4 regions of the Gordonia terrae genome follow, and region 1 is predicted to be linked to each of the others. Evidence: riboswitches for the same ligand, from Rfam matches in the RefSeq annotation. Region 1 holds a riboswitch; each other region holds the start of a gene.
What was found. A riboswitch is a leader RNA that binds a small molecule or an ion and turns the genes downstream of it on or off. The one in region 1 is predicted to bind cobalamin.

Region 1 (7,828 bases):
GCAGTGCCGGTGGGTGGATGAGTTGTCGGTAGGCGAGTTCGAGGCGTCGGCCGCGGTCGCCATAGCCGACGGCGTCGGGGCGCGACGGGTTTGGGCGCGACGGGTCGCCGGGCCCCTTGCTCCCTGAGGAGCGCCCGAAGCTTTCGGAGGGCGCGTCAGCCCAGCTCCCTGAGGAGCGCCCGGAGCTTGCGGAGGGCGCGTCACGAAGGGTCCGGCGACCGAGTCTGCGAAACCCTCGGGTGGTCGGTCCGTGGATCTCGGCGCGTATGTCGCATAGGTGTTCGGCGAACCGCCGGGGTATGTCGGGCCGGCGGTTGATGTGTTCGGGGTTGGGTGGTGCGCCGGGTTCGGCGTTGAGTCGCCAGATGCAGCGGCCTTCGTCGGGTCCGGACCGTTCGATTCGGGTGGTGTATTGCCCGGGTGCGTCACCGACCATGCGGTTGTGGCGGGGGCAGGCGGGTGCGAGGTCGTCGATGTCGGTGAGACCGCCCTCGGCCCAGTCCTTGTGGGCGTGATGGAGTTCGACCTGGGTGGCGGGCTGGTCGCATCCGGGTGCGGAACAGACTTCACCGTCGGGGCGGGCGAAGGAGACGAGGCGTTGTTCGCGGGTGGCGAGGCGTTTGCCGCGTCCGAAGTACAGCGGGACGGCGGTGGCGTCCTTCAATACTGCCAACCATGGTTGAAAGCCGCCGGCCATCGCGACCAGGTCGGGGATGGGCAGCAGGGTGCCGGTGGCGGTGGTGGCGAGCCCGGCTTCGCGGATCAGGTCGGAGAGGTCGGCTTTGATGATCAGTTGCACGGGCAGCCCGCGGTGCGACTTTCCGAGTGCGCCGGCGGCGAAACCCGCGGCCAGGGCGGCATCGAGCGCATCGTGATTGGTCTGCGCGAGGGTGCGCCCATCACGATCGGCCGCGAGCGCCACGGCGTCGGGATCGACAGCTCCCGCCGGCCCGCGGGGCGAATCCGGGTCGTCTAGGTTGTTGAGTCCCGGCTTGCCCCAAACGGCGAACATCATCGTCAGCCGGGCGGCGAGTTCGGGGGTGAGGGTGCCGGAGATGGTGGCGGTGCCGTCGGCGCGTTGGCGTCCGATCCACAGGTTGCGGCGCCGTTTCCGGTCGGTGTCGTGGGCCAGGGTGCCGTCGGGGTCGAGGTGGGCGAGCAACCGCGCACCGAGTTGCGTGATGTCGGCAGGCGTGTGGTCGGCGGCGATCTCGGCCATCTGACGCTCGGCAGCGACTTTCACATCATGCTCGACGGCGTGGGGGATCTGGTCGAGGACATCGAGGGCGGCCTGCACGTGTGCAGAGCCAACCGCTCCCGCAGCGAACGCCTCAGCGAGGCAGGGGTATTCGGGTGGGAGGACCTCGCCGCCGAGGCTGGTCCGGTGGGCGGTGGCGTCCATCTGCTTACGACGCCGCACAGGGTTGGAGACTCGCAGCCGGTGGGTCATGAACTGCATGAGCGTTCGGCAGCCGGTCTTGCGGGGGAGGTCGCGGGCCTCGGCCTGATCGATCTGCCGGTCACCGGCGACGGTCAGTCGCGCGATGGCGCGTTCGGTCTCGGCTGCCACGTCAGTCAACTCGGCGTCGGTACATGGCGCCAGGTCCACGGTCTGCAGTTCGTCGAGGATCGCATGCAACTCGGTGACGAGTTCGACGGCTCGCGGTTTCGGCGTGGCTGATTCGTCAGACATGGCCACCCCCCGAGAACCGTTGCTGCGAATGTACGTTCGAGTGTACACCGACACGGCTACATCGCAACCTCTAAAGCTCTGTTGTGCAACGGTATTCGTCGGACAAGAGTTGTCGGTGCCTCATGGTAGGGGTACGAATCCAGTCAGGTGTTGCGAACTTCGACGGTGGGCGCACTGGATCCCCCAGGGGCGGCGGCACGACAATCGCCGCCGCCCGCGTGCTCTACGAGCGTTCGGCGACTCACTGCAGCCAGTTGTTGCCCCCGAGGTCCAGCTGCGCGACGTCGAGGCTCGGGGTGATTCCGGATTCCGGTGCGAGGCCGTGGTTCTCGAGGACGTTGCGCATGATCTCGGCGGCGTCGATGTTCAGCGGGCTCGACACCCACATCGCGTACGGCAGGTTCACGAATCGGTTCTCGCGTACCGCCTTGAGATTGCGGCTGGCCGGGTTGGACCGCAGCGCGGCGATCTTCTCTTCGACCGTCTGACCGGGGTAGTCCACGAACACGATGACGTCGGGGTCCGCGGTGGTGAGCCGTTCCCAGCTGACGGCGGTCCACGTGTCGTCGATGTCCTCGGTCGCGTTGCGGGCGCCCGCGGCGTCGATGATGCCCTGCGGGCCGCCGTAGGACCCGGAGGAGAAGATGGTGTCGGAGACGCTGTCGAAGACGAAGACCGTGGGCTTGTCGGCGGGTTGCGGTGCGGCGCGGAGCTTCTCGAGGCGGTCGGCGACCTCGTCGGCCGCGGCGGCGCCCTGGTCCGGGTTGCCGGTGATGGTGCCGATGTTGCGCAGGTCGGTGTCGAGCGCGACCCATGGGTCCATGGTGCCGCGCTGCGCCTCACCCTCGACCTGCCGGCACGCCTCGGACAGCTGGTAGACGTCGATGCCGTGGGATGCGAGGATCTCCGGCGTGATCCCGCGGGACTCGCTCATGCCGTAGTTGTATCCGGCATAGAGCACCTGGGGCTTCGCGGCGACGATGTTCTCGAGCGTGGGACGCTCGGCCGCGACCTCGTTCAGGGTGTCCACCTGAGGTCCGTACTCGAGCCGGAGAACATCTTTGTCGCGGGCGAGCGCACTGACCGCCACCATGTTGTCGCGGGCGCCCGCCGCCAGGGCGATCGCGATCATGCCACCGTCGTTGACGAACAGCCGGTCGAGCGGCTGGGGGAAATCGACGTCGGCTCCGCAATTGGCCACCGTCACAGTGTCTTCGGTGGCCGCGGTGCTGTCGGTCGAGCATGCGGCAACCGCGCCAAGGGTCAGTGCGGCGACCAGGACGGCGGCGGTCGGGTGGACTCGGGAGGTGCGCGTACTCAAGGGATGTCCTCTCACAGGGTGTCTGTCGTCAGAGCTCGGGGAGCAGAAGTGTTGGGGGAGTTCAGCAGGAGGTGTGGCAGGCCCGTCGCCGGGTGGGTGACAACGGTCCCGGACACCTCGAAGACGGCCGCCAGCAGATCCGGCGTCAGCACGTCGACGGGTCGGCCCTGGGCGACCACGCCGCCGTCGGACACCACTGCGACACAATCGAAGTGGCGCAGGACGAGGTCGAGGTCGTGCATCGCTGCCAGCACGGTGGCGTCGAGTTCGTCGAGGATCTTCATCAGCCGCAGGCGCCAGGCCGCGTCCAGATGATTGGTGGGTTCGTCGAGCACCAGGATCGGGGTCTGCTGTGCGAGTGCACGGGCGAGGACGACGCGATGCCGCTCGCCACCGGACAGGTGGGTGCACGAGCGGGCGCCCCAGCCGTCGAGGCCGACCTGCGCGAGCACCGCGCCGACCACCGTCGAGTCGTCGGCGTCCCCGGTGGACCAGGCCGATCGGTAGGGGGTCCGGCCCAGGCCGACCGCCTCGGCGACGGTCAGTTCGGCCGAGGGCTGTTCCTCCTGGCCCACCACCGCTATCGAGCGGGCCCGCTGCCGCGACGGGAGTCGATGCAGGTCCTCGCCACCCACGTCGATGGTGCCGGCGACGGGACGTTCGAGCCCACACAGCGTGCGCAACAGGGTGGTCTTGCCGGAACCGTTGGGGCCGACGATGGCCAGTCGGGTGCCCGCCGGGACGTCGAGATCGACATCGCGCAGGACGACGCGGCCGCCCCGTCGACACGCGAGTGCGTTCGCGCGCAACGCCATCGAGCGGATCGGTGGTGGATTGGTCATGAGCCGCCGCCGAACACATACTGGCGTCGACCCATGAGGAACAGGAAGATCGGCGCGCCGATCAACCCGGTGACGATGCCCAAAGGCATCTCCCGAGGCGCGGCCGCGACCCGCGAGATGACGTCGACCCACACCAGGAACAGTGCGCCGCCGCAGACCGCCACCGGCAGCATCGCGCGGTGGGTGGCGCCGACGAGCAGCCGGGCGGCGTGCGGGACGATCAGACCGACGAAGCCGATCCCACCCGCCACCGCGACGAGCACGCCCACCAGGACGCCCTGGATCCCGAAGAGCGCGTTACGCATCGCGCGTACCGGTACACCCAGCGACGTCGCGGTGTCGGTGCCGGCCGCGTAGGCGTCGAGCCAGGAGTGGATGGCGAGCATCGCCACGATGGTGACCAGCACGACCACCCCGGCGATCTGCACCTTCGCCCAGGTGGCGCCGGCGACGCTGCCGAGCATCCAGAACATCACGTTGTCGGCGGCGTGGGGATCCGCGGCGGTGAACACGAGGAGCGACGACAACGCCATGAACGCCGAGGACAACACGACGCCGGACAGGATGAGTCGCAGCGCGGTCAACCCGCCCTGGGCGCGGGCGACGAGGTACACCGTGACGGTGGCCGCGAGCGCGCCGAGGAGCGCGCCGCCGGAGAGTGCCCACACCCCGAGGCCGGCCAGCACGCCGAGGGTCATGACGGCGGTGGCCCCGACCGCCGCGCCGGCGGACACGCCGAGCAGGTACGGCTCGGCGAGGGGGTTGCGGACCAGGGCCTGCATGAGAGCGCCGGCCAGTGCGAGCCCGGCACCGACGAGCGCGGCCAGGACGGACCGCGGCAGCCGGAGATCCCAGATGATCACCGCGTGCGCGGAATCGGTCTCGGCGCCGGTCAGGCGGCCGGCGACGGTGTGCCAGACGTCGCCGACGGGGATGGTCTCGGCGCCGAACGCGGTGGCCAGGGCGATGCTGAGGAGCGTGAGGACGAGCAGAACTGCGGCTAGCGGCGTCGACGGGAGTCGCCGTACCGGCGGGGCGGTGGCGATCTCGGTCGTGCCGTCGATACGACGGGACACGGACTGTACTGCCTTAGGGTCTGGGTATCTGTGCGCGAGATACACGGTGGACTCGAGCGAGAGCGGCCGGTATTCGGACTCGGGTTCGTCCGGAGCCGGCGCCTTCCCGGGTCGCCCCAGTGGCTGTGTGCCGGTTCCGTCCCCCATACCGCTGCGCGCCAGTCCCGGATTCGCACCGGATTCCCTGACACCCACGTGTGCGGGTGTGACCGTTCTCGCCGCACACGCTATCAACACCGTCCAGCGGATCGGTGGGCGGTCGGCGTGCGTCCCCGGACAGCGGCCGTGCGAGGACCTACGCTGGATGCCGACGATCGATGAACCCGACGCGGAAACGGTGAACCGATGGACGTACGAGACACGAAGCTGGCCATCATCGGGGCGGGTGCGGTGGGCACCGCGATCGCCTACTCCTCGCTCATCCGGGGTGTTGCACGGACCATCGCGCTCCTCGACATCAACGCCGCGAAGGTGACCGCCGAGGTGCTCGACATGTCCCACGGCCTCGAGTTCGTCCCTCGTGCCGACATCATCGGCTCCGACGACGTGTCGGTGTGCGCGGACGCCGACGTCGTCGTCTTCACCGCCGGTGCGAAGCAGAAGCCGGGTCAGTCCCGTCTCGAATTGGCCGAGGCCACAATCGGTCTGACGCGCGCCATCCTCCCGGGGGTGCTCGAGGTGGCCCCGAATGCGATCTACGTGATGGTCACCAATCCGGTCGACGTCGTCACCTACGCCGCCCAGCAGATCAGCGGATTGTCGCCCAGCCGAATCTTCGGCTCGGGCACCGTGCTCGACTCGTCCCGGCTGCGTTTCCTCATCGCGCAGCATTGCGGTGTCGCGGTGCAGAGCGTGCACTCCTACATCGCCGGCGAGCACGGCGACACCGAGATCCCGCTGTGGAGCTCGGCGACGATCGGTGGGGTGCCGCTGACGTCGTGGACCCCGCTGCCCGGTCGTCCGGCGCTGAATGTGGTTGCACGCGAACGCATCCACCACGAGGTCGTGCATGCCGCCTACACCATCATCGAGGGCAAGGGGGCCACGAACTATGCGATCGGTCTGGCGTCGACGCGCATCGTCGAGGCGATCCTGAACAACGAGCACCGGGTGCTGCCGGTGTCGACGCGGACCGACGGGATCGAAGGGCTCGACGGAGTGTGTCTCTCGCTGCCGACCGTCGTCGACCGCGGCGGCGCCCAGACCCGGCTCGACGTCCCGCTCTCGGATGCGGAGCGAGCCGGTCTGCTCGCGTCGGCGGAGACGCTGCGGGGGATGCAGGCCCGGTTCGGGCTGTAGTCGGGGTCAGGTCGGCACGGTGGTGCGCAGGAACTGCAGCTGGTCGGCGACGACCTTCTCGAAGTCCTCGCCGATGTAGATGTCGAAGTGCCCGACCGGGTATCGGATGACCCGGGCTCCGGGTGCGCGCCGCGCGTAGGCGATCGTCGAGCGTGCCGGTGCCACCGTGTCCCCGTCGCACACGCACAGCAGGGTCGGGCAGTCGAGATCTTTCAATGCCCGGCCGGGTGAGTGCAACGGAATGGTCAGTCCGACCCGCGCGGCCACCTCGTTGGGCAGTTCGAGACCGTCGGGAACCAGTGGGAGATATCCCGACACCGCGTCCGGTGCGGTCATCAGCGCCGCCGATCCCGGTTCGCCGGCCAGGCCGACCATGACCGGCGGCCTGCGCAGTGCGGATCCGGCCAGATCCGCGAGTGCCCGAACGGTCACCTTCGCCCCGGACACCACGCCCAGGGCTGCGGTCGACGCAGGTCCGCTGGTGAATGGGCACTGGGAGATCACCGCTGCCACCCGGCCGTCGCGTTTGCCGGCGACGAGCACGTGTCCGCCGCCGAAGGAGGTGCCCCACAGCACTATTCGTGAGGTGTCGACGCCGGCGAGAGTTCGTGCGAAGGCGATCGCCGCGGCCCAGTCGTCGAGCTGGCGCCGGATGGACAGGAGCTGTCGCGGTTCGCCGTCGCTGTCGCCGAAGTGACGGTAGTCGAACACCAGGCACGAGTAGCCCGCCGCGGTGAAGCGCTCGGCGAACGCGTCGAGTCGCATCCGCCGGACCGCACCGAGCCCGTGTGCCATCACGATGACCGGCGCCGGTGTGGTTCCCTCGGGCCGGTACCACCAGGCCCGGCATGTCGTCCCGGACGAGTCGAACTCGACGTCGTTCCTGATCATCGTTCCCCCGCTGTCGGTGTGTGGCCTGGGCGGACTGTACCAATACGCATTGTCAAATGACAGGGTGATCTCGCCCGACGTGTCCGTCGGCCGGACCAATCTTCGCGATGCGCGCGCTGTTCGACGACCTGACTCCGTAATGTCACCTCGTCACGATGAGGTGTCGGGGGACACACAGAAGAAGGTCAAGCACGATGCGTTGCTCGCGAAAGATGGTTCTCGGATTCCTGGCCGCGGCGTCCATGACGGTCGCTCCGCTGATGGTGGCGGCGCCCGCCTCGGCGGCAACCGATTACGCCAACTGCTCAGAACTCAACGCCGACTATCCGCACGGTGTCGGCCAGACGGGCGCCGTCGACTCCACGTCGGGTACGCCGGTCACGAACTTCACCGTCGACGACGACCTGTACGACGCGAACACCGAGAGCGACCGCGACAAGGACGGTATCGCCTGCGAGAAGCGCTGAGCGCGACCAGAGCCTGACGACGTCGCGGTCGGCGTGCGCCTGCCGCCGGACATGCAGGCGTTAGATTCGTGCTCATGGCGGCCCGACTCGACAGGTTTCTGAGCAGCGCACACCCGGACATCGCGATCGCGGCCGCGCTGCTGTTCGTGGCCGGCTTGATCGACGCCATCGCGTTCTTCGTGCTCAAGGGCAGCTTCGTCGCCTTCATGTCGGGCAACTCCACCATCATGGGTGCCTCG
Region 2 (7,828 bases), 140 kb from region 1:
CCGCGGGGTCGCAGCATGAGGGGGCGAGGTGAACCGAGCGAGATGATGGCGACCATCGTGTCGTGTGTGGACGCCCGGCCGATCCGGTCACCGTGCCACGCAACCGAGTCATTGCCGTCGCGGTAGAGGCTGATCCCGGCCGTCGAGAATCCCTCGGGCAGTTCGTCGCGGTAGTGCTCGGTCAGCGCGGTGCGTGCGTCAGTGATGATCGGATCGGGGAACAGGTGATCGGCCTGGTAGATGGCGACAAGCCGCGGGACCTCGACCACCCGCTCGTACATACGACGTCGCTCGGCCCGCCAGGGGACGCATTCGCTGAGTCGGTCGAAGAGTTCGTCGGCGCCCCTGATCCAGCCGGGACACAGGTCGACCCACGCTCCCTCGGTGAGCGGGCGCCGCGAGATCGAGGTCGCCAGGTTTCCGAGCGTCGGCTCCGCTGACTGCTCAGAGAACAAGGAGCCTTGGGTACCGAGGGACATGGCTGCAGGGTACACCTGAATAGCACGTGTGTTCGAGTATTCTGCGCCTGCCGTCACCTCCCATCCGCGCGCGACAGTTCCGGCAGCAGGTCGAGCCGGCCCTCGATGAGTGCGGTCCGCTTCGCGCGCGACCAGCCATGGATGCGACGCTCTGCTGCGTAGGCCTAGCCGATGTGCGGGAATTCCTGCTGGTAGACGAGCCGGACCGGCCGACGAGGACGCGTGTAGCGCGATCCGTTCCCCGACTGGTGCTGGTCGAGTCGATGCTCGACGTCCCGGGTGCTGCCGACGTACAGCGTGCCGGCGGAGCATTCCAGGATGTAAAGGAACCCGCTCATGACTCGAGAGTGGTCCCTGTTGGTCCAGAGGGCGTGACTGTGTCCACAGCTGACGAACTCTGCGCCGCCTCCATACACAGGCGCGTCTCGCGTACGGGCTGGGTTGGGAGGTCGGGTCACCAGGTGGTTTCGACTCGGCGCCTCGCTTCGCTCGGTGCCGGCTCAACCAGCAGTGGGGGACTGCCGGGTCAATTAGCGGGGGTGCCGCCAGGTGGTTTCGACTCGGCGCCTCGCTTCGCTCGGTGCCGGCTCAACCAGCGGGGGGTGGGTGCCGGCTCCACCCAGCGGGGGAGAGTGCCGGCTCCACCAGCGGGGTGGTCACCAGGTGGCTTCGACTCGGCGCCTCGCTTCGCTCGGTGCCGGCTCAACCAGCAGTGTGGGCTTCCGGGTCAACCGGCGCGGGTGGCGTCGGACACCGGCGTGATCGGCAGACGCAGCGCGCCAGGGGCGTGTGCGGGGACGGTCGGACGGTGGGGTTCCACCGGCTCGACGGGACGGTACGACGCTCCGAGCTCGGGGCGCGGGTCGGCCTCCCCGGCATTGGGCCACATGGCGAGCGCGCGCTCCGCCTGTGCGGTGATCGTGAGCGAGGGGTTGACGCCGAGGTTGGCCGAGACGGTCGCGCCGTCGACGATGTGCAGGCCCGGGTGATCGAACACCCGGTGGTAGGGGTCCACCACGCCGTCCTGTGCCGACCGTCCGATCGAGCAACCGCCCAGGAAGTGAGCGGTCATCGGGATGTTGAACAGGTCGACGATGGAACCGCCTGCGTCGCCGTCGATCTCACGAGCGACAGCCCGGACCGCGTCGTGTCCCTCCGGGATCCACGTGGGCGGTGGATCGCCGTCGCCCTGCCTGCTACGCAGCATCGGGCCGAAACGGCCTCGCCGGGAGAACAGTTCGAGCGAATTGTCGGCACTCTGCATGACGAGCGCGATGATGGTGCGCTCCGACCAGCGCCGTACGGAGAGGCCGCGCATCGTGATCACCGGGTGGCGGACCATCTCGATCAGCGCCTGCAGCAGCCGGGGCAGCGGACCACCACCGTCGACGAGAATCGCCTGCAACAATCCGATCAGGTTGCTGCCCTTGCCGTATCGCACCGGCTCGATGTGCGTGTGTTCGTTGGGATGGAACGACGACGTGATCGCCACACCCTCGGTGTAGTCGGTCTCGAGGTCGCGCGCGGTGGCGGCCAGTACCGCCTCGGAGTTGGTGCGGACCACCTTGCCCAGGCGCGACGACAGCCCGGGCAGGTGTCCGCCCTGCTGCATGTCCAGCAGGAGCTTGTTGGTGCCGTACGTGCCGGCGGCGAACACCACGTGATCGGCGGTGAACGTGCGGCGCCCGCGGCGCGACCAGCGGCGACCCGACCGGTGCGCCTCCACGACGTACCCGTCGCCCGAACGGGGACGGACGGTGTCGACGGTCGTCATCGGGATGATGTGCGCGCCGGCCTGCTCGGCCAGGTACAGATAGTTCTTGACGAGCGTGTTCTTCGCCCCCACCGGGCATCCCGTCATACAGGCGCCGCAGTCGGTGCAACCGGTGCGTGCCGGACCGGCGCCACCGAAGAAGGGGTCCTCGACGGTCTTGCCTGCCTCACCGAAGAACACGCCGACGGGGGTGTGGACAAAGGTGTCGCCGACCCCCATCTCCTCGGCGACCTTGCGGATCACGCGGTCGGCCGGCGTCACCTTCGGGTACGTGGTCACACCGAGCATTCGCGACGCCTGGTCGTAGTACGGGTCGAGCTCGGACGCCCAGTCGGTGATCGACCCCCAGTGCGGATCGTCGAAGAAGGCGGGCAGCGGCCGGTACAGGGTGTTCGCGTAGTTCAGCGATCCGCCGCCGACGCCGGCACCGGCCATCACGAGCACGTCGCGCAGTAGGTGCATGCGCTGTACGCCGAACAGTCCCAGCGCGGGCGCCCAGACGTAGTCCTTGAGGCGCCAGCTCGTCTTGGGCAGGTCGCCGTCGGAGAAACGCCGTCCGGACTCGACAACCGCGACCCGGTAGCCCTTTTCGGTGAGACGCAGGGCCGCAACCGAACCGCCGAAACCGGAGCCGATGACGATGGCGTCGTAATGGTCTGGGGTCGAACTCACGGTGCGACGGTCCTCTCGGTGTCGGGTTCGGTTGCGTCGGTGGCGGCCGCGGGTGGGATCGCGGCGTCGAATCGGTGATCGGCCGGGTCGAACGACGACATCATCCGGCGGAAGTCGCTCGTGAACTTCGGCCACATCACCGAGTTTCGTCCGGTGGAGTCGAGATACCAGCTCGAGCATCCGCCCGAATTCCATACGGTGCGTTCGAGTTCGGGATCGAGGTCGGCGTTGTACCGGTCCTGGGCGGTGTCGGTGACCTCGAAGGTCGAACGGCCGCTGCGGGACAGCTCGGAGAGTGCCTTGCTCATGTAGTACGCCTGCGGTTCCAGCATGAGCACGATCGAGCTGTGACCCAGATTGGTGTTGGGGCCGTACAGGAAGAACAGGTTGGGGAAGCCGTGGATCTCGACGCCGCGGTAGGCGCGCGGCGATCCCGCCCACGCCTGGGCCAGGGTGCGCCCGTCGCGTCCGGTGATCGCCGACGCGATCGGCGGTTCGGTGGGTGTGAACCCGGTCGCGAACACGACCGTGTCGACCTCGTGTTCGCGGCCCTGGTCGTCGACGGCGCCGCGTGCGGTGAGGCGGGTGATCGCGCCGGTCACCGTTGCATTGTCGCGCTGCAATGCGGGGAACCATTTGTTGGTCAACAGCATCCGCTTGCAACCGATGGTGTAGTCGGGGGTGAGCCGACGGCGCAGGTCGCCGTCACGGACCTGGATCCGCAGCTGCGCCAGCGCGATGGTCTTGGCGATCGGGAGCAGTTTGGGGTTGCGGGCCATCATCAGGACGTAGGCCTCGCGATAGGTCCACACCATCCGCCGGACGAGCCGGTGGACACCGGGGACGCGGCGATAGAGTGCGCGTTCGAGGGAGCCGATGGTGCGGTCCAGACGCGGCACGACCCAAGCGGGAGTGCGCTGGAAGACCGTGAGATGTCCGACCTCGTCAACGATCTCGGGCACGATCTGGATCGCCGACGCGCCGGTGCCGACGATCGCGACGCGACGTCCGCGGAGGTCGTGGGAGTGGTCCCACTGAGCGGAGTGGAACACGGTGCCGGTGAACTCATCGGCGCCGGCGACCGGTGGCAGACCCGGCTCGGACAGCGCTCCCGGCGCCGCGACCAGGTAGCGGCAGCGGATCTCGCCATCCGTTGTGACCACGATCCATTCCTGCGCCGCGCCGTCCCAGTGAGCCGATGTGAGTGCACAGTTGTAACGGATCTGGTCGGCGAAATCGGCTGCGACCGAACGCAGATACTGGTGGATCTCGTGGCGGCGACCGTAGGTGTTGGACCAGTCCGGGTTGGGGGCGAAGGACAGGGAGTACAGCGACGTCGGGACGTCGCAGGCCGCGCCCGGGTAGTCGTTCTCGCGCCAGACCCCACCCGCGCCGTCGCCACGTTCGATGGCCAGCGTCTGCAGCTGCGGATGATCCGTGCGAAGACGATGCAGGGCGGCGAGACCGCCGAACCCGACGCCGACGACGAGGACGTCCACGCGCCGGGGCAGCGTGTTCTGCTGCGGGAGAGTCGGACTGGGTTCAGTCATGGGTCAGGAGTTCCTTCCATACGGGCAGGAGGTGGTCGAGCAGCGCGCGGTCGGCGTCGGGTGAGCGCAGGATGCGCGACACCGCCAATCCGCGTGCGAGTTCGATGGAGAGTTCGAGTTCCGCGGCGGTGTACCGGTCACCGAACAACTCGGCACAACCGACGGCGAGTGCGTCGGACACCTGCTGTTCCAGCGGGATGATCGCGGTTCGCAATCCGACGTCGCAGCGGGCGGCGACCCACAGCTCGAGAGCGGCGTCGAACAGCGGGCCGCTGAACGCCTCGATGAGTATCTCGAGTCCCTCGTGACCCGTCCGGGGCCGCGACAGGATCTCTGCCAGCCGACGCTCGACCAGGTGTCCGACCGCGGCGACCACCAGTGATTCCCGGGTGGGGAAGTGATGCAGGAGAGCGCCGCGGGAGATACCTGCCCGGCGGTTGACCTCCTGCGTCGTGGTGGCGGCGTAGCCGACGTCGACCAGGGCGTCGACGGTCGCGTCGAGGATGAGCGCACGCGTGGTCGCGGTGCGTTCGGCCTGCGTGCGTCGGCGCGGGGCTCGGGTGGGCTCGGTCACATCGACGACGATAGCACAAACAGTCCGGACTGCTTGTAAGTTCCGGAGATCATCCACCGCACGCCGCATGCGATGTCGTGATTGGCCACTCCGTACGATGACCGGGACGCAAGGGAACCCGGTGCGAATCCGGGGCTGTCCCGCAACTGTGACCCGACCTCGATCGGGAAGCCAGATCGCTTGCGTCTTCGCGACCCACGAGGATGGACATGAAAAATTCAAGATCGACAGCTGCGCACGCAGCTCCCGAATTGACCCGACGCCGGCTGCTACGCGGAGCCGGTGGGATCGCCGGCCTCGCCGGTCTCGGCGCGGTGGGCCTGCTCGCCGGTTGTGCCGACCGGCCGAGCCCGGCAGGCGCTCCGAGCGGCGGTACCCCGGTCCCCGGCGGCACGTTGCGCGTCGTCTTCGCGGGCACCTCGGCGACCGCCGATGTCCTCGACCCGCACGTCGTCGGCCACTCGGCGGGTGGCGCACTGTCCAAGGCGGTGTGGGATCACCTCGTCGACTACAACAACGACCTCACCCTCGACTATCGGCTCGCCGAGTCGCTGGAACCCAACGCCGACGGCTCGCAGTGGCGGATGGCGCTGCGCCGGGGCGTCGAGTTCAGTGACGGTTCGCCGTTCACGTCTCGCGATGTCATGTGGAGTCTCGAGCGCATGCTCGACGAGGAGAAACCGTCGGCCGGTGACCTCGACATCATCGACCTGTCCCGCACCAGGCCCGACGGCGATCACGCCGTCGTGGTGTCGATGAGAGAACCCGTCGCCGACTTCGGTTCGGTGCTCGCCGGTTGGTACGTCTACGTGATCAAGGACGGTACGACGGAATTCACGCCGTCGTCGCTTCCCGTGGGGACCGGCCCGTTCGTTCTGGAGTCGTGGTCGCCGGGCGACCGGTCGGTGTTGACCCGCAACGAGAACCACTGGGATCAGCGGCCCCACCTCGACGGGCTGGAGATCCTCCAGGTCGCCGAAGCCGACGCCAGATTCAACGCGTTCGGCTCGCAGGAGGCCGACGTCGTCTACGAACTCTCGCCGGCGCAGGGCAACATCCTGCGATCGCAGTCCGACGTCTACCTCGTGACGCCGCCGGTGGGCACGATGAGCTCGTTCACGATGCGTACCGACCTCGCGCCGTTCGACGATCCGCGAGTACGGGAGGCCCTCAAGCTGTCGGTGGACCGGCAGGCGATGGTCGACAAGGTGTATTACGGGTTCGCCGAGGTCGGCAACGACCTGTACGGCAAGGGCGCACCGTTCTACGCCGACATGCCGCAACGCGCGTACGACCCGGAACGGGCTCGCCGCCTGCTCCGAGAGGCGGGCAAGGAGAACCTCGTCGTCACCCTGCACACCGCGGACGTCAGTCCCGGCCAGTTGGCCTCGGCGACCCTCTTCGCCGAGCAGGCCAAGGCCGCCGGGATCACCGTCAACCTCGCTGTCGAGCCGGGCGACACCTACTTCTCCCAGGTCGTCGGGTCAAAGCCCCTCACCCAGTCCGGTTGGTGGAACTACAGTCTGGACTACTTCTACGGGCAGACCCTCACCTCGGACGCCCCGGCCAACGCGACCGCCTGGCGTCGTCCTGCGTGGGATGCCACCTTCGCCCAGGCTCGCGCCGAGATGGACCCGGCTCGCCGTGGTGAGTTGTACCGGGAACTGCAGGACGAACTCTGGAACGACAGCGGTTACCTCATCCACAGTTTCGCCCTGCAGCCGACGGGCGTCCGCAACACCGTGCAGGGCATCACCGACGGGGTGCCCGGCACCGGGCAGTGGGCCTCCTTCACGGGCACCTGGCTCCAGCAGCGCTAGGGGACTCGTCGTGTTGCGGTATGTCGCGGGCCGGTTGGCCGGGGCGTTGGCCGTGCTCGCTGTCGTTGCGGTGTCGATCTTCGTGCTCTTCGAACTGCTCCCGGGTGATGCCGCCACGACCCGGTTGTCGAGAGGAGCCGCGGGCCAACCGGATCCGGCTCAGGTGGCCGCTCTGCGCGCGGAACTGGGACTCGATCGTCCGGCAGTCGTACGGTTCCTCGACTGGGCAGGCGGTTTCCTCACCGGGGACCTCGGCGTGTCGCAACTCTCGGGCCGTCCGGTCGCCGAGATCCTCGACGGGCGACTCGCGAACTCGGTGATCCTCGCGATCGTCACCGTCGTCGTCCTGGTCCCGGCGGCGCTGGCGATCGGCGTCGCCGCCGGCGCACGGCCGGGTTCGCGCTGGGACCGGTTGCTCAGTACTGCGGCGCTCGCGGCGGAATCCGTCCCCGCGTTCGTGGTCGGTGTCGTACTGATTGCCTGGGTGGCGATCGGGATGGGGGTGCTGCCCGCGGTGTCGCTCGTACCGACGGGCACATCGGCGCTCGACCGTCCGGAGGTGCTGGTGCTACCGGTGCTGTGCCTGCTCATCGGGCTGGCACCGCATCCGGTGCGACTCGTCCGCGCCCGGATGACGGAAGCGATGCGCGCGCCGTACATCTCGGCGGCGCGGGCGAACGGGGTCGGCGAATTCCGGCTCGTCGTGCGTCATGCGGCGCCCAACGCGATCTCCGCGTCGGTGCAACCGCTGGCGGGAGCCGTCGTCGGGCTCGTCGGCGGTATCGCGGTCATCGAAGTCGTGTTCGCGTATCCGGGTGTGGCGCACGAACTCCTGCGGGCCATCTCCGGACGCGATCTGATCTTCGTGCAGTCGGTGGCGGTGCTGTTGGCCGCGTACGGGCTGCTCGTGTATCTCCTCGCCGACCTCGTGGCGCTCGGCTCGTCGCCGGCCGCACGGG
Region 3 (7,828 bases), 750 kb from region 1:
GAGCACCACGAGCGCCCCCGGTTTGCGACCCGGGCGGTGTCCGGCCTCGGTGTCGCGGGACGGGGGCCAGTCCAACGCCGCACCGAAGGGGTTGGCCGGGTCGGTCGCGGCCAGCACTGTCGCCTCGCGGGGCGGTTTGCGATCGGGGAGCGCATGCCGACGCAGCTCGTCGACCGTGGCGGGCGAGGCGAACTGCGCCCCGCCGAGACCGTCGACGTAGTAGCCGCGGCGGACGTGTCCGTTGTCCTCGAAGACGGTGAGCGCCTTGTAGACCCGCGCGAATCCGCCGGTGACCTCTTCGGAGACGACGCTCCCGCGGGTGATCACGCCGTACCGGGTGAGCAGTTGGTCGCAGAGGCCCTGGGTGGCGATCGTCGGTTCGGTCGAGGGGTGGTGGAGGGCGAACCAGCGGCCGCTCGCGGTCGGGGACACCGGCGGTGACGTGGAGTGTTCGGTCAGGTACCGGGCGGACAGACGACCGGCGCGGAGGCGGGGCGCCCGCCCCCGTGCGCGATGAGCCGGGGCCGAGCGAGGGGCGGACGGGTTTCGTCGTGGCTGCAGGAGGGCCCGGACGGGCGCGAAGCTGTCGTTGCTGACCTGTCCCGCCCACACCAGGTCCCACAGAGCGGTCTCGATGTCGGCGGCAGGCGTCGTGGTGCCGGTGCTGATGTCGGCGGCGATCTGTGGGAAGCGCAGTGCGCCGCCGGGTTCGAGTGCGGCCGTGACCCCGTCGTGCACCGGGGTCGTGTCGATCTCGTCGGCGTCGGGCAGCGTGAGGACGGCGACGTCGGCCGGATGCAGCGCGACCCACCCGTCGGAGTTGCCGATCCGGCCGTGCCCCGACCAGATCACCTCGCCGGCGCTGAGCAGTTCGTCGAGCATCGGCGGCGCGTAGTCGGAGACCCGCGCGGGCAGGACCAGTGACTCCCATGCCGACGCCGGGAGCGGGAATCCGGCGAGCTGGTCGATGACGGTCGCGACCCCGTCCACGCCGCGCAATCGGGTCCCGGGCGAGGCGTGCTGCCAGTCGAGGAGAAAACGGGTGAGGACGTCGGTGCCGACCGGAGCGACCTCGGCGCGGCTCGCCGCGAGGGAGCCGCGTCGGATCTGCCCCAGCACGTCGGTGTGGCACCACTGGCCCTCCCGCGGAGTGGTGTCGCCACCCTCCGGCAGGAAATCGCCCTCGACGACGCGTCGTTCCGAGGCCAGGCGGTTCAGGGTGTCGCGCACGACCCCGGTCGCGATGCCCAGCGCCGCGGAGGCCTCGGGCACGCTGAACGGCCCGTGGGTACGGGCATACCGGCCGATCAGGTCCCCGACCGGATCGGGGACCGGTTCGAGAAAGGCCGCCGGGATACCCAGCGGTGCAGGGACTCCCAACGCATCCCGCAACCGCGCGGTGTCGTCGATTGCGGCCCACAGCGCGCGCGAGTTGTGGTTCACCGAGATGATCTGGCCGCTGCGGTGCAGCTCGGCGAGGACATCGGTCGCCGGCTCGTCGCCGCGGTACCGGGCCTCGACCTCCTGGGTGGTGAGGGGTCCCAGCCACCGCAGCAGGTCGACGACATCCTCGGCGTCGCGGGCCTGGCGTTCGGGAGACAGGCGTTGGAGACGGGCGATCACGTCGGCGATGACGGCCGGATCGAGGAGTTCGCGGAGGTCGACGCGACCGAGGAGTTGTGCCAGCAGGCTGGTGTCGAGCGAGAGCGCGGCCGCCCGGCGCTCGGCGAGCGGGGCGTCGTCGGCGTACATGAACGCCCCGACGTAGCCGAACAACAACGATGCGGCGAACGGTGACGGGCTCTGTGTCTCGGTCTCCACGACCCGGATGCGGCGTGTGCGGATGCGGGTCAGCAGATCGAGGAGGGCGGGGAGGTCGTAGACGTCCTGCAGGCACTCGCGGACGGCCTCGAGCACGATCGGGAAGTCGGGGAACTTGGAGGCGACGGACAGCAGTTGGGCGCTGCGCTGGCGCTGCTGCCACAGCGGAGCGCGCCGTCCGGGGTCGCGTCGCGGCAACAACAGTGCGCGAGCGGCGCATTCGCGGAACCGGGAGGCGAACATCGACGAATCCGCGAGACCGTCGGTCACGAGCTGCTCGACCTCGTCCGGGTCGAGGAGGAACACGTCGGCGCCGGGCGGGGCGTCGTCGGTGTCGGGCATGCGCAGGATGATCCCGTCGTCGGAGGCCGTGGTGGCACCCTCGATGCCCAGGGTCTCCAGCAGGCGCTGCGAGATCGCGCTCGCCCAGGGTGCGTGGACACGTAAACCGTAGGGGGAGTGCAGGATCACCCGCCAGTCGCCGAGCTCGTCACGGAACCGCTCGACCACCAGGGTGCGGTCGGTGGGGAGGTGTCCGGTCGACTCCCGCTGCTCGGCGATGAGGGTCTCGAGGTTGGTGCGGGCGTTGTCGGTGAGGCCGAGGCGTGCGGCATGGTCGTCGAGCTTGCCGGGGTCGGCGATCGCACCGGTGAACGCACCGATCGCGGCGCCGAGTTCGGCGGGGCGTCCGATCGCGTCGCCGATCCAGAACGGCAACCGGCCCGGCTGACCGAACGCGGGGGAGACCAGGACGCGGTCGTGGGTGATGTCCTCGATCCGCCAGCTGGTCGCGCCGAGTGCGAAGACGTCGCCGACACGCGACTCGTAGACCATCTCCTCGTCGAGTTCGCCGACGCGCGTTGCCTTCTCGCCGACCATGAACACACCGAAGAGGCCGCGGTCGGGGATGGAACCGCCCGAGGTGACCGCGAGCCGCTGCGCTCCGCGCCGGCCGGTGATCACCCCGGCGTCGCGGTCCCAGTTCACCCGCGGGCGCAGTTCGGCGAACTCGTCCGACGGAAAACGACCCGCGATCAGGTCGAGGGTCGCGTCGAAGACGCCCCGGCCCAGTTCGCGATAGGGCGCCGCGCGGCGAATCACCTCGTACCAGTGGTCGACCTCGAGGTCGTCGACCGCGGCGGCCGCGATGGTCTGCTGGGCGAGGATGTCGAGGGGATTCTGCGGGACCTTGATCTCCTCGATCGCCCCGTCGAGCATGCGGCTCACCGTCACGGTGCAGTGCAGGAGATCGGTGCGGTGCTTCGGGTACAGGATGCCCTGGCTGATCTCGCCGACCTGGTGGCCGGCGCGGCCGATGCGCTGCAGCCCGCTGGCCACCGACGGCGGGGACTCCACCTGGATCACGAGGTCGACCGCGCCCATGTCGATGCCGAGTTCGAGGGAGCTGGTCGCGACGACGCAGGACAGGCGCCCGGCCTTCAGGTCGTCCTCGATCTGGGCGCGCTGCTCCTTGCTGACCGAGCCGTGATGCGCGCGGGCCAGGACGGGTTCGGCGCCCGAGCTCGCGCCGCTGCCCATGACGAACGCGGGGGCGCCGCCGGCGACCGACGGATTGCCGGTCGGTTCGGCCGGCTGCCCGTGGCGTTCGGCGTGGATCTCGTTGAGCCGGGCGGTGAGTTTCTCGGCGAGGCGCCGGGAGTTGGCGAACACGATCGTCGCCCGGTTGGCCTCGATCTGGTCGACGATCGAGGCCTCGACGTACGGCCACAGCGACCCGGCGGTCGGGGAGAACGCGTCGTCGAGTGCGGCGGGGTCGGCATCGGACACCGGGGGTGGGATGTTGGCCATGTCCTCGACCGGGACATCGACGCGGAGGTCGAACGTCTTGTCGGCCTTGGGCTTGACCACCTGACACGGCGCGGCGCCGGACAGGAACCCCGCCACCACCTCCGGCGGCCGGACGGTCGCCGACAACCCGATCCGCTGCGCGGGCTTCTCGAGCAGCTCGTCGAGTCGTTCGAGGGTCAGCGCGAGGTGCGTACCGCGCTTGGTGGCGGCGACCGCGTGCACCTCGTCGACGATGACGGCCTGGACGCCGGTGAGGCTCTCTCGCGCGGCCGACGTGAGCATCAGATACAGCGACTCCGGCGTCGTGATCAGGATGTCGGGCGGTGTCTTGACCAGTGCGCGGCGGTCCGCGGCGGAGGTGTCACCGGACCGGACGCCGACGGTGATGTTCGGTTCGGGCAGGTTGAGCTCCTGAGCCGCCCGCGTGATGCCGGTCAGCGGGGCCCGCAGGTTGCGTTCGACGTCGACGGCCAATGCCTTGAGCGGCGAGATGTAGAGGACCTTGGTGCCGGCGGGCCGCGAGTCCGGGTCGGCGGCGAGGCGGTCGAGGGCCCACAGGAACGCGGCGAGGGTCTTGCCCGATCCGGTGGGGGCGATGACCAAGGTGTGCGAGCCGTCGGCGATCGACGTCCACGCACCCTTCTGCGCGGCGGTGGGAGCGGTGAAGGCGCCGGAGAACCACCGTCGGGTGGGGGCGGTGAAGCGGTCGAGCACCGAAGCGCGGGGCATCTCTCCACTATGTCTCACGCGTACGACAGAACGCGGTATAGAGTCATCCCACGCCTGTGCGGGGAATCCGGTGAGAGTCCGGAACGGTCGCGCCACTGTGAACGCTGCCCATATCGACACCGTAGATATGTCGACGCGGTCGACGTGTCGACATATCGACGCGGTCGATGGTGACGGGGTGACGTGAGTCAGGATGCCGTGCCGGCGTGTAGCAGTCCTCCGGACTGCTACACCACGACATCTCCGACGCGAGATCGGCGAAAGGACCCCACCATGACAGCTCCCCGCACTGTTGCAGCCGTACAGGCCGCCCCGGCCCGTGCCCTGCCCGTACCGAACCTGTCGGTCGCGAGTGCAGCCCTCTGGCTCAGCCTGACCGTGCTCCTGGCGGGTCTCGCCTACTACTTCCTCGGGTACGACCAGGGCGTCGTGTCCGTCTTCGGCTCCGACACCCACGTCCACGAGTTCGTGCACGACGCACGCCACTTCCTCGGCTTCCCCTGCCACTGAGCCGGCCTGACCGGCCGTATCCCACAGGAAGCCAAGTACATATGGAGAAGAAATTCATCGGCGCCGGCCTGCTCGCAGGTCTGATCGCCGGAATCGTCTCGTTCGTGTTCGCCCGGTTCTACCTCGAACCGGTCGTCGCCAAGGCCATCGACTACGAAGGCGCCCGCTCGGAGGCCGAGGAGGCACTGGCCCACGCCGCCGAACCGGGTGGCCACACGCACGGTGAGGGCGGCGAGCTGTTCACGCGGGCCATGCAGGAGAACCTCGGCGCCGGTGTCGGCAACGTCGTGTTCGCGGTGTGCATGGGTGCGTTCTTCGCGGTGGCGTTCACGGTGCTCTGGAGTCATCTCGGCAGTCGCCATCCCGCGACCGACCCGCGCGCGGTCGCGGGTGTGCTCGGCGCGATCGGTTTCGTCGCCGTGTTCGCCGTGCCGTTCTTCGCCTACCCGGCGAATCCGCCCGCCGTCGGCGACGACGACACCATCGGCGAGAGAACCGGAGCCTTCCTCACCATCAGTGTGGCGTCGGTGATCCTGGCCATCGCGGCCGTGGTCCTGGCGTTGTGGCTGCGTCCGCGGATCGGCGGATTCGTCTCGGCCGTCGCCGCTGTCGCCGCCTACCTGGCCGGCGTAGCGATCGTGCTCGCGTTCCTGCCGTCCTTCGCCGAGGTCCCCGAGCCGGTTCGCAACGACGCCGGTCAGATCGTGTTCCCGGGCTTCCCCGGTGACGTGATCGGGGACTTCCGGGTCTACGCCATCGCCAACCAGGTGATCCTGTGGACGGTTCTCACCGTGGTGTTCGCCCTGCTGCTGGGGGCGATGGCGCGCTCGCGTACCGCCGACCGCGCCCCGGCGGTCGCCGCCCAGCACTGAGGCGGCGATCGTTTCGCGCATGCAGATCATCACCGCCGGTCGCACCGGCCCCAATCGGTCGGTGCGATTCGGCGGTGATCAGGTTCTGGACGAGCGGGGCCGCCGGGACGTGCTCCGCCTGGCCGCGACTTCCACGCGCACGGTCGGCAGTTGTGGTCCGGAGATCGCGACCCGGGAGACCGCCGAACTCCTGGGTGCCTCCGACGCCCTCGTCGACGACGCCCTGCGGACGCTGGACGTCGGAGCGTGGGCAGGCCGCACTCCGGAGGAGATCGATCCCGTCGAGCTCGGCGCGTGGTTCGCCGATCCCGGTGCCCGGCCACACGGGGGCGAGAGCCTTGCGGATTTCGTCGGCCGCGTCCATCTCTGGCGCGACGGCCGCTCCGGGCTCGCCGACCGTTGGGTGGTGGTGGCGATGCCGGTGGCCCAGGCCCTGCTGTGCCCGGGCGTGGAGCGGTTCTTCGCCCACGAGGTCCGCCCGGCGACCATCTACACCTGCGCAAACACCTGATAGGAACAGATTCGCGACGGCGTACCTAGACATCGGCAGTGACTCCTGACACAGTTGGGGACGACAAAACTGAAACATGTTCGCCCCGGGCGGACACCGGTCTGGGAGTGTGACGATGTTCGAGTGGTCCGATGAAGATCTGATGGTTCGGGACGCCTTGCGGGCGTTCATCGACAAGGAGATCCGGCCCCATCTCGACGAACTCGAGTCCGGCGTCCTGCCGCCGTACGACATCACCCGCAAGCTGTTGTCGAGCTTCGGTGTCGATGCCATGGCCAAGGATGCGCTCGAGAAGGAGCTCGAGGCAGAAGCCAAGGGCGAGAAGAAGAAGTCCTCCGGCGATGGCGGCGGCATGGGCGGATCGATGTTCATGATGGTCAACATCGAGCTCGCGGGTGTGTGTCTGGGCCTCGTCGCGTCGCTGGGAGTGAGCATGGGGCTGACCGCCTCGACCATCCGCGGCAAGGGCACGCTCGCGCAGAAGAAGCGCTGGCTGCCCGAGTTGGTGACCATGGAGAAGGTCGGCGCCTGGGCGATCACCGAACCCGACTCCGGGTCGGATGCGCTCGGCGGCATGAAGACCACGGTTCGTCGTGACGGTGACGACTACATCCTCAACGGGCAGAAGACCTTCATCACGAACGGCCCCTACGCCGACACCATCGTCGTGTTCGCCAAGCTCGACGACGGCAGCGGAACGCCGATGCGCGACCGCAAGGTGCTGTCGTTCGTGCTGGACAAGGGTATGCCGGGGCTCACCCAGGGTAAGCCGTTCAAGAAGATGGGCATGATGAGTTCGCCGACGGGCGAGCTGTTCTTCGACAACGTGCGCGTCGGCAAGGACCGACTGCTCGGCGAGACCGAGGACACCGGTTCGGACGCGCGCGGATCCGAAGGCGCCAAGGCCGGTTTCACCGCGGAGCGGGTCGGGATCGCCGCCCTCTCGCTGGGCATCATCAACGAGGCGCAACGGCTTTCGATCGACTACGCGAAGAACCGCAAGCTGTGGGGCCAGGAGATCGCACAGTTCCAGCTCATCCAGCTCAAGCTGGCCGAGATGGAGGTCGCGCGCATCAACGTCCAGAACATGCTCTTCAGTGCCCTCGAGCGGGGCAGGGCGGGCAAGCCGCTGAGCTTGTCCGAGGCGTCGGCGATGAAGCTGTACTCGTCCAAGGCGGCCACCGACGTCGCGATGGAGGCGGTGCAGTTGTTCGGCGGCAACGGTTACATGGCCGAGTACCGCGTGGAACAGCTTGCGCGCGATGCCAAGTCGCTCATGATCTACGCGGGGAGCAACGAGATCCAGGTGACCCATGTCGCCAAGGGGCTGCTGCGGGGCTGACGAACAGGCCCGGTCGTGTCGGACCATGCCGACACGATCGGGCCGGGTTCAGGCGACCTCGTCGGCGCGCACCTCGGGCGCCCGCGGCGTGGTACCGGGCGTCGGCGACACAAGCGTCAGGTGGTCCGGCTGTGCCAGGAAGTCCTCGATGTCGCGTCGAGCCGCCTTTTCGATCAGCAACGGCACGAAAATCCTGACCTTGCAGTCGGCGAACCGTCCGTGAATGGCGCGCAC
Region 4 (7,828 bases), 1.5 Mb from region 1:
CCACGCCAGCCGCGAGGGCACCGCCTTCGGGTCGACGGAGTAGAAGTTGCGTCCGGTGGGCAGCACGTTGATCAGGCCGCGCAGCGGTGACCCGCTCGGCCCGGCCGGGATGAACCCGCCGTCCAGTGCGTGCAGCACTCGCGGGACCTCGCCGGTCGTCTGACGCAGGCGCGGGACGACCTCGGTCGCCGCGAAGGTGAGCACATCCCCGACCGCGCTGGGCAGTCCCGCGGTGGCCCCGGCAACTGCTTCGGTCGACCAGTCGTCCTTCGCGCAGGCGGCGACGAGTTCGCGGGCCTGCGCCTCTACGGCGTCGACGGAACCGCGCTCGGCCGAGCCGTCTTCGACGAGTCCGAGAGCCTCGCGGAGGCCGGGCAGAGCCGATGTGCCGCCCCAGAGTTGGCGGGCGCGCAGCATGGCGAGGACGAGGTCGACCTCGGCGTCGTCGCGCGGGGGCTCGCCGAGGACGTGCAGGCCGTCGCGGATCTGGACGTCCTTGATCTCGCAGAGCCAGCCGTCGACGTGCAGCAGCATGTCGTCGAAGACCTCTTCGTCGGGCCGTTCGGTCAGACCGAGGTCGGAATCCATCTTCGCCGCGGTCAGCAGTGTCCAGATCTGCTGGCGGATCGCGGGCAGCTTCGCCGGGTCGAGGGCGGAGATGTTGGCGTGCTCGTCGAGAAGCTGTTCCAGCCGGGCGATGTCGCCGTAGGACTCGGCGCGTGCCATCGGCGGGATCAGATGGTCGACGAGGACCGCGTGCGCACGTCGCTTGGCCTGCGTCCCCTCCCCCGGGTCGTTCACCAGGAACGGGTAGACGAGCGGGAGGTCGCCGAGGGCGGCGTCGGTGCCGCAGTCCGCCGACATGCCGAGATTCTTGCCGGGCAGCCATTCCAGGTTGCCGTGCTTGCCGACGTGCACGATCGCGTCGGCGCCGAAGCCGGTGTCGTGCGCAGCAATCCACCGGTACGACGCGAGGTAGTGATGCGACGGCGGGAGGTCGGGGTCGTGGTAGATCGCGACCGGGTTCTCGCCGAAGCCGCGCGGCGGCTGCACCATGATCGCGACGTTGCCGAAGGTCAGTGCCGCGATGACGATGTCGCCGTCGGGATTGTGCGTGCGGTCGACGAACAGGTCACCCGGAGCCGGACCCCAGTGCTCGGTGACCGCCGAGCGCAGTCCCTCGGGCAGGGTGTCGAACCACGCTCGGTAATCGCGCGCCGACAGGCGGATCGGGTTGGCGGCGAGGGTCTCCTCGGTGAGCCAGTCGGCATCCTGGCCGCCGGTGGCGATGATCTGGTGGATCAGCGCATCCGAATCGTCCTCGGCGAGACCGGGGATCGCGTCCGGGCCGGACTCCGGTCCGATGTCGTACCCGGCCGCGCGCATCGCATCGAGCAGGCGCAGGAGGCTGCGCGGGGTGTCGAGTCCGACGGCGTTGCCGATCCGGGCGTGCTTGGTCGGGTAGGCCGACAGCATGACCGCGATCCGCTTGTCCGCGGCCGGTGTCCGACGCAACCGGGCGTGCGCGGTGGCGATGCCTGCCACCCGGGCACAGCGCTCGAGATCCGGCTGGTACCAGGGCAATCCGTCGTCGTCGAACTCCTTGAAGGAGAACGGCACGGTGATGATCCGACCGTCGAACTCGGGCACCGCCACCTGGGTGGCGACGTCGAGCGGCGACAGGCCGTCGTCGCTGTCCTCCCAGTCCGCGCGGGACCCGGTGAGGCAGAGACCCTGCAGGATCGGGATGTCCAGGGCGGCCAGCCGTTCGATGTTCCACGCCTCGTCGTCGCCACCGGCCGACGCGGTGGCCGGGGTGGCGCCGCCCGCGGCGAGCACGGTGACCACCAGGGCGTCGGCGGTACCGAGCATCTCGAGGAGGTCGTCGGGGGCGGTCCGCAGCGACGCGCAGAAGATCGGCAGCGCTCGCGCGCCCTTCGCCTCGATGGCGTCGCAGAGCGCGGCGATGTAGCGGGTGTTGCCCGCCAGGTGCTGGGCGCGGTAGTAGAGCACGGCGATCGTGGGGGCGTCGGGCCCTTCGTGGCTCGTCGCTTGCGCTCCTCGCACCTCAGGGAGCGGAGAAGGCTCGGCGTGCGCTCCTCGGACCTCAGGGAGCGGAGTAGGCGTCCGTTCCAGCACGCCCCACGCGGGCGTCTGCTGCGGGAGTTCGAAACCGTTGCCGGTCAGCAGGACGGTGTCGGACAAGAAGTGGTGCAGGTTCACGAGGTTCGCGACGCCGCCGGCCGCGAGGTAGTCGTGGGCCTGCGCGGCGACACCGGACGGCACGGTGGAGTGCGCCATCAGGTCGGGGTCGGGCTGCTGCTCGCCGGAGCACACGACCAGGGGCTTGCCGGTCGCCTCGACCGCCGCGAGCCCGTCCTCCCACGCGCGCACTCCGCCCAGGATGCGTACGACGATGAGATCGGCGTCGGCGGCGAGTCGCGGGATGTCCTCGACCAGGATGCGAGAGGGGTTTGCGCCGCGGTAGGACACCGACGCCTCCGTCGGAGCACTGCCCGACGGTGCGTTCTCCTCATGGGCCGCCGAGGCCGTGAGCAGATCGGTGTCCGAGGTCGAGAGCAGCAGGATCATCGTGTCTCCTCGCCGGGTTGTCGCGCCCGGGTGCGTGTCGGTGCCGTGGGTGGCGGGTGCAGTGCGAGGGACTGGTCTGACTCCCGGATGGCCGGTCGATCCCGGCTCCCCGATCACAGTGGCGCGACCGCGCCGGAATCGCACCGGCTTCAGCCCGCTCGCGGTGCGTTCAGCCTACGGCCACCGCACCCGCCGGTCGTAGGCTGGTGGGATGAACCAGCCAGCCCGGGCCGCCGCCGACCGTTGCCCTGGGGTCTTCGACACGCATCCGGCGGCCGACGGCGCACTGGCCCGGGTCCGGCTGCCGGGCGGGCGGATCCGTCCGGATCAGCTGGAGGAGCTCGCCCGGGCGGCCGCCGACCATGCCGACGGACACCTGGAGCTGACGGTGCGCGGCAACCTCCAGCTGCGCGGGATCACCGACGTCGAGGCCGTCGCCGAGGCGGTCGTCGCGGCCGGGCTCGCGCCGAGCAGCACCCATGACAAGGTGCGCAACATCGAGCTCAGCCCACTGACCGGTCGTATCGGCGGCATCGCCGACGCGCGTCCGCTCGCCGCCGCCCTCGACGACGCCCTACGCGCCGACCCGGCCGCGGCCTCCTTGTCCGGCCGGTTCCTGTTCGGGATCGACGACGGCCGCGGTGACATCGCCGCCCGACGCCCGGATGCGTGCGCGGTGATCCGGGCCCGCACGCCACTAGCGGCGAACATCAGCATCGGCGGGGTCGCCGTCGGGTCGGCGAGTGGTTCGGAGGCGATCGTTCGCGCGCTGATCGCGGTGGCAGCGGGCCTGGGTCAGGTCGTTCCCGGCGCGTGGCGGGTCCGCGACCTCGACACCGACGCCCGGCGTCGACTCACCGACCTCGTCGCGTCGGGTCTCGACCCGGTGATCGACAACGACCCGGACACCACGCCGAGCGCCCCCGGCGAGCCGATCGTCGGCTGGTTCGACCAGGACGACGGCGCGGTCCTGCTCGGCGCGGTCGTCGAACTCGGTCGGTTGCCGGCCCGGCTGGCGGAGTTCATCGCGGCGGTCCAGGCGCCGATCGTGTTCACGCCCGACCGCGAGATCCTGCTCTGCGATCTAGGGGAGGGCGTGGCCGAGACGGTCGTCCGCGTGCTCGCACCGATGGGCCTGATCTTCGACGCCGCGTCGCCCTGGGCGTCCGTCAGCTGCTGCGTCGGAGCGCCCGGGTGCGCGTCCGCCCACGCCCCGGTCCGGGACGACCTGATGGCCCGTGTGCAGGCCGGCGACCCCGTCGACGAACGCGAGCACTGGGTCGGTTGCGCCCGTGGCTGCGGATCGCCGGCCGAATCCCACCTCTCGGTGGAGGCCACGCCCGACGGCGGATACGAACGGCGGCGCCGTTAGGCTCGTCAGCACCATGACCGAGTACCTACGAGACGGCGCCGCGATCTACCGTCAGTCCTTCGCCACGATCCGCGCCGAGTCCGACCTCTCTGCGTTCGCGCCCGACGTCGCGACCGTGGTCGTCCGGATGATCCATGCATGCGGCCAGACCGACCTGACGCGCGACGTGATCGCGACGCCCGGTGTCGTGGCGGCCGCGCGCGGCGCGCTGGAGGCCGGCGCCCCGATCCTCTGCGACGCCAACATGGTGGCCTCCGGCATCACCCGCAAACGCCTCCCCGCGGACAACGAGGTGCTCTGCCACCTGTCCGAACCCACTCTCCCGACTCTTGCCGAGCAGCTGGGGACCACGAGAACCGCTGCCGCACTGGAGTTCTGGTTGCCCCGCCTGGAAGGTGCGGTGGTCGCGATCGGCAACGCGCCGACCGCACTGTTCACGCTGCTCGACATGATCGACGACGGTGCGCCCCGTCCCGCCGCGATCGTCGGCGCACCCGTCGGTTTCGTCGGCGCGGTCGAATCCTGCGCGGCCCTGGCCGAGCGCGACGACCTCGAGTTCATCACGGTCACGGGCCGGCGCGGCGGGTCGGCGATCACCGCGGCCGCGGTCAACGCGCTCGCGACCCCGAAGGAATGACGATGGCCCCCATGCACTCGGACAGCTCGGCCGCCGGACAGACGTCGGGTCAGGGCACGCTCTACGGCATCGGGCTCGGCCCGGGCGACAGCGAACTGATGACGGTCAAGGCCGCCCGCCTCATCACCACCGCGGATGTGATCGCGTATCACTCTGCGCGCCACGGCAACAGCATCGCGAGGTCGGTCGCCGAGCCGTACCTGCGCGAGGGCCAGACCGAGGAACGTCTGATGTACCCGGTCACCACCGAGACGACTGACCACCCCGGCGGCTACCAGGGCGCACTCGACGACTTCTACACCGAGAGCGCCGAACGTCTCGCGGTGCACCTGCGGGCCGGGCGTGACGTCGTCCTCCTCGCCGAGGGCGATCCGCTCTTCTACAGCTCGTACATGCACATGCACAAGCGGCTGTCGCCGCACTTCGACGCCGAGATCGTGCCCGGCGTGACCTCGGTGAGCGCGGCGTCGGCGGCCACCGGAGTCCCGCTCGTCGAGGGCGAAGAGACCCTCACGGTGGTTCCGGGTACGGCGTCGACGTCGGAGCTGCTCTTCCGTTTCCGTTCCGGGGACGCGATCGTCGTGATGAAACTCGGCCGGACCTTCGAGCGGGTGCGTGATGCGCTCCGCGAGGCCGGGCGTCTCGACGAGGCGTACTACGTCGAGCGCGCCTCCACGACGGTCGAACGGGTGCTCCCGGCCGCCGACGTGAATCCCGCGGAGGTGCCCTACTTCTCGATCCTCGTCGTCCCGGGACGCCGCAACAATCCGAGGTTCGAGCCGGAACCCGTGCCCGGTGAGCTCGTCGTCGTCGGGCTCGGCCCGGGCCACGACAGCTGGACCACCCCGGAGGTGCGCACCGAGCTGGCCACGGCCACCGACCTCGTCGGATACACCACCTACCTCAAGCGCGTCACCCCCCGCCCGGGCCAGCGCGTGCATGCCAGCGACAACCGGGTGGAGGCCGAACGCGCCGAATTCGCCCTCGACCTCGCCCGACGCGGCGCGCGTGTCGCCGTCGTCTCCTCCGGTGATCCCGGCGTGTTCGCGATGGCCGCCGCAGTCGCCGAGGTTGCCGCGCAACCGCGGTGGCACGAGGTGCCCGTCCGCGTGGTGCCCGGCGTCACCGCGGCCACCGCGGTCGCCGCAGCGGTCGGCGCGCCCCTCGGACACGACTTCGCGGTCATCTCGCTCTCCGACAGGCTCAAGCCGTGGTCGGTCATCGAACGACGCGTCCGTGCCGCGCTCGGCGCCGATCTGGTCATCGCCATCTACAACCCGGGGTCGGCGAGCCGCACCTGGCAGGTCGGCGCCCTGCAGCACACGCTCACCCAGACGGTGTCGCCCGACCGCGTCGTGGTGCTCGGGCGAGATGTCGGCGGTCCGGAGCAGCAGCTCACCATCACCACGGTCGCGGACTTCGACCCTGCCGTCGTGGACATGCGCACGATGATCATCATCGGGTCGTCGGCGACCCGGGTCGTGCAGCGCGCAGCGGGCCCGCTCGTGTTCACGCCACGCAGCCACCGTCCGGTGGACACCACCGATCAGACTGCCGACGAGTCAGCCGAGCAGCGCCTCGAGCCAGTCCCGGGCGGCCCCGACCTCTGAGACGACCGCCGAGTCGGGCTCGGCGGGCCGGTCGACCATGATGACCTCGATCCCGAGTTCGGCGGCGGCCGCCAGCTTCGCCGACGTCAGCGGCCCGCCGCTGTTCTTCGTGACCAGCATGTCGATGTCGTTGTCGCGCAACAGCCTCGACTCCGACGCGTGGTCGTAGGGCCCGCGCGAGCGCACCACCTCGTGGTGAGGCGGGAGCGCTCCGGTCGGGGCGTCGACGACCCGGATCAGGAACCACGCCGACTCGATCCCCGCGAAGACCCCGACGTCCTGACGTCCGGTGGTCAGGAAGACCCGCCCGCCCCGGGCGGCCACTTCTCGTGCGGCAGAGGGCAGGTCGGGCACACGGATCCAGGTGTCGGAGTCGCCGGGCACCCACGGATCGCGGCGCAGACGCAGCAGCGGTAGCCCCGCGTCGGCCGTGGCTCGCGCCGCGTTGCGGGTGATGGTCGCGGCGAACGGGTGGGTGGCATCGACCACGGCCTGAATCCGGTTGCTCTGCAACCAGCCCCGGAGACCATCGGATCCGCCGAATCCGCCGATGCGCACCGGGCCGACGGGCAGACGGGGGTCGTTCACCCGGCCCGCAAGGGAACTGATGAATCCGATGCCGGACTCGCTCAGGGTCGAGGCCAACGCCCGGGCCTCCCCCGTCCCGCCGAGGATCAGGATGCGCCGAGCGTCATCCGGCGGGCTCGAATCGGTTGTGCCGGGATCGGTCACCGCGGCGACTCACGGTCGGTGCGGAGCTTGGTCATGCGCGCGTGCGAGTACAGGTAGCTGTCGGTGGCCTCGGACCTCGCCGGGTCCAGCACACGACCGACGAAGATGACCGCGGTCCTGCGGATGTCGGCGGCGTCCAGTGTCTCGGGCAACCGGCGCAGCGGGCACCGTACGATCTGCTCGTTCGCGCGACTCGCGAACGCCACTGTCGCGGTCGGGCATTCACTGCCGTAGTGCGGGGCGAGCGCCGCCACGATCTCCTCGGCGCGATGTGCCGCGAGATGAAGTGCGAGCGTCACCCCGGTCGCGGCGAGACTCGCGAGGTCCTCCCCCGGCGGCATGTCGGTCGACAGTGTCGACACCCGCGAGATCAACAGGCTCTGGCCGACGCCCGGGACGGTCAGTTCGGTGCCCAGAGCGGCCGCGGCCGCCGCGAACGCCGGGACACCCGGCACGATCCGGTGATCGATACCGCGTGCGGTCAGTTCGCGCTGCTGCTCGGCCAGCGCCGAGTAGAGGCTGAGGTCACCCGAGTGCAGGCGCGCCACGTCATGACCCCGCGCGTCGGCGGCGGCGATGACATCGATGATCTCCGGCAACGGCATCCGTGCGGTGTCGACGAGTTCGGCTCCGTCGGGACACAGCGCCAGGAGTTCCGGCGGCACCAGCGATCCCGCGTAGACACAGGTGCCGCATTGCCCCAGCAGGCGCGCACCCCGGAGGGTGATGAGGTCGGCCGCGCCGGGACCGGCCCCGATGAAGTAGACGGTCATCGGACTGCCTCCGCGGGTTCGGGCCCGGGGTCGGGCGTCGACGGCGCCGGTTTGTCGACCGCCCACTGCACGATCGGCAGTGCCGGACGCCAGGTGCTCATCGTGCCGAGGG

Region 2: another riboswitch for cobalamin. It lies ahead of BCM27_RS06550 (ABC transporter substrate-binding protein); the one in region 1 lies ahead of BCM27_RS05960 (FecCD family ABC transporter permease).
Region 3: another riboswitch for cobalamin. It lies ahead of BCM27_RS09305 (CbtB domain-containing protein); the one in region 1 lies ahead of BCM27_RS05960 (FecCD family ABC transporter permease).
Region 4: another riboswitch for cobalamin. It lies ahead of cobN (cobaltochelatase subunit CobN); the one in region 1 lies ahead of BCM27_RS05960 (FecCD family ABC transporter permease).

What each region holds. Positions count from the first base shown of each region.
Region 1 covers NZ_CP016594.1:1,299,880-1,307,707, forward strand. The annotation lists gene BCM27_RS05945 (HNH endonuclease signature motif containing protein) at 1-1,693, opposite strand, end outside; gene BCM27_RS05950 (ABC transporter substrate-binding protein) at 1,935-3,014, opposite strand; gene BCM27_RS05955 (ABC transporter ATP-binding protein) at 3,026-3,829, opposite strand; gene BCM27_RS05960 (FecCD family ABC transporter permease) at 3,853-4,932, opposite strand; cobalamin riboswitch at 4,980-5,161, opposite strand; gene BCM27_RS05965 (L-lactate dehydrogenase) at 5,278-6,231, shown strand; gene BCM27_RS05970 (alpha/beta hydrolase) at 6,238-7,122, opposite strand; gene BCM27_RS05975 (excalibur calcium-binding domain-containing protein) at 7,317-7,589, shown strand; gene BCM27_RS05980 (YoaK family protein) at 7,664-7,828, shown strand, end outside.
Region 2 covers NZ_CP016594.1:1,435,762-1,443,589, forward strand. The annotation lists gene BCM27_RS06525 (alpha-ketoglutarate-dependent dioxygenase AlkB) at 1-479, opposite strand, end outside; partial or broken gene BCM27_RS25740 (GIY-YIG nuclease family protein) at 533-817, opposite strand; gene BCM27_RS06535 (GMC family oxidoreductase N-terminal domain-containing protein) at 1,207-2,925, opposite strand; gene BCM27_RS06540 (flavin-containing monooxygenase) at 2,922-4,475, opposite strand; gene BCM27_RS06545 (TetR/AcrR family transcriptional regulator) at 4,468-5,049, opposite strand; adenosylcobalamin (AdoCbl) riboswitch at 5,155-5,236, shown strand; gene BCM27_RS06550 (ABC transporter substrate-binding protein) at 5,259-6,869, shown strand; gene BCM27_RS06555 (ABC transporter permease) at 6,880-7,828, shown strand, end outside.
Region 3 covers NZ_CP016594.1:2,046,735-2,054,562, forward strand. The annotation lists gene BCM27_RS09300 (ATP-dependent helicase) at 1-4,359, opposite strand, end outside; cobalamin riboswitch at 4,421-4,557, shown strand; gene BCM27_RS09305 (CbtB domain-containing protein) at 4,633-4,869, shown strand; gene BCM27_RS09310 (CbtA family protein) at 4,911-5,741, shown strand; gene BCM27_RS09315 (histidine phosphatase family protein) at 5,761-6,252, shown strand; gene BCM27_RS09320 (acyl-CoA dehydrogenase family protein) at 6,368-7,594, shown strand; gene BCM27_RS25940 (three-helix bundle dimerization domain-containing protein) at 7,643-7,828, opposite strand, start outside.
Region 4 covers NZ_CP016594.1:2,807,690-2,815,517, reverse strand. The annotation lists gene cobN (cobaltochelatase subunit CobN) at 1-2,592, opposite strand, end outside; cobalamin riboswitch at 2,665-2,800, opposite strand; gene cobG (precorrin-3B synthase) at 2,804-3,964, shown strand; gene BCM27_RS12740 (precorrin-8X methylmutase) at 3,978-4,601, shown strand; gene cobJ (precorrin-3B C(17)-methyltransferase) at 4,604-6,211, shown strand; gene BCM27_RS12730 (cobalt-precorrin-6A reductase) at 6,164-6,943, opposite strand; gene cobM (precorrin-4 C(11)-methyltransferase) at 6,940-7,716, opposite strand; gene BCM27_RS12720 (bifunctional cobalt-precorrin-7 (C(5))-methyltransferase/cobalt-precorrin-6B (C(15))-methyltransferase) at 7,713-7,828, opposite strand, start outside.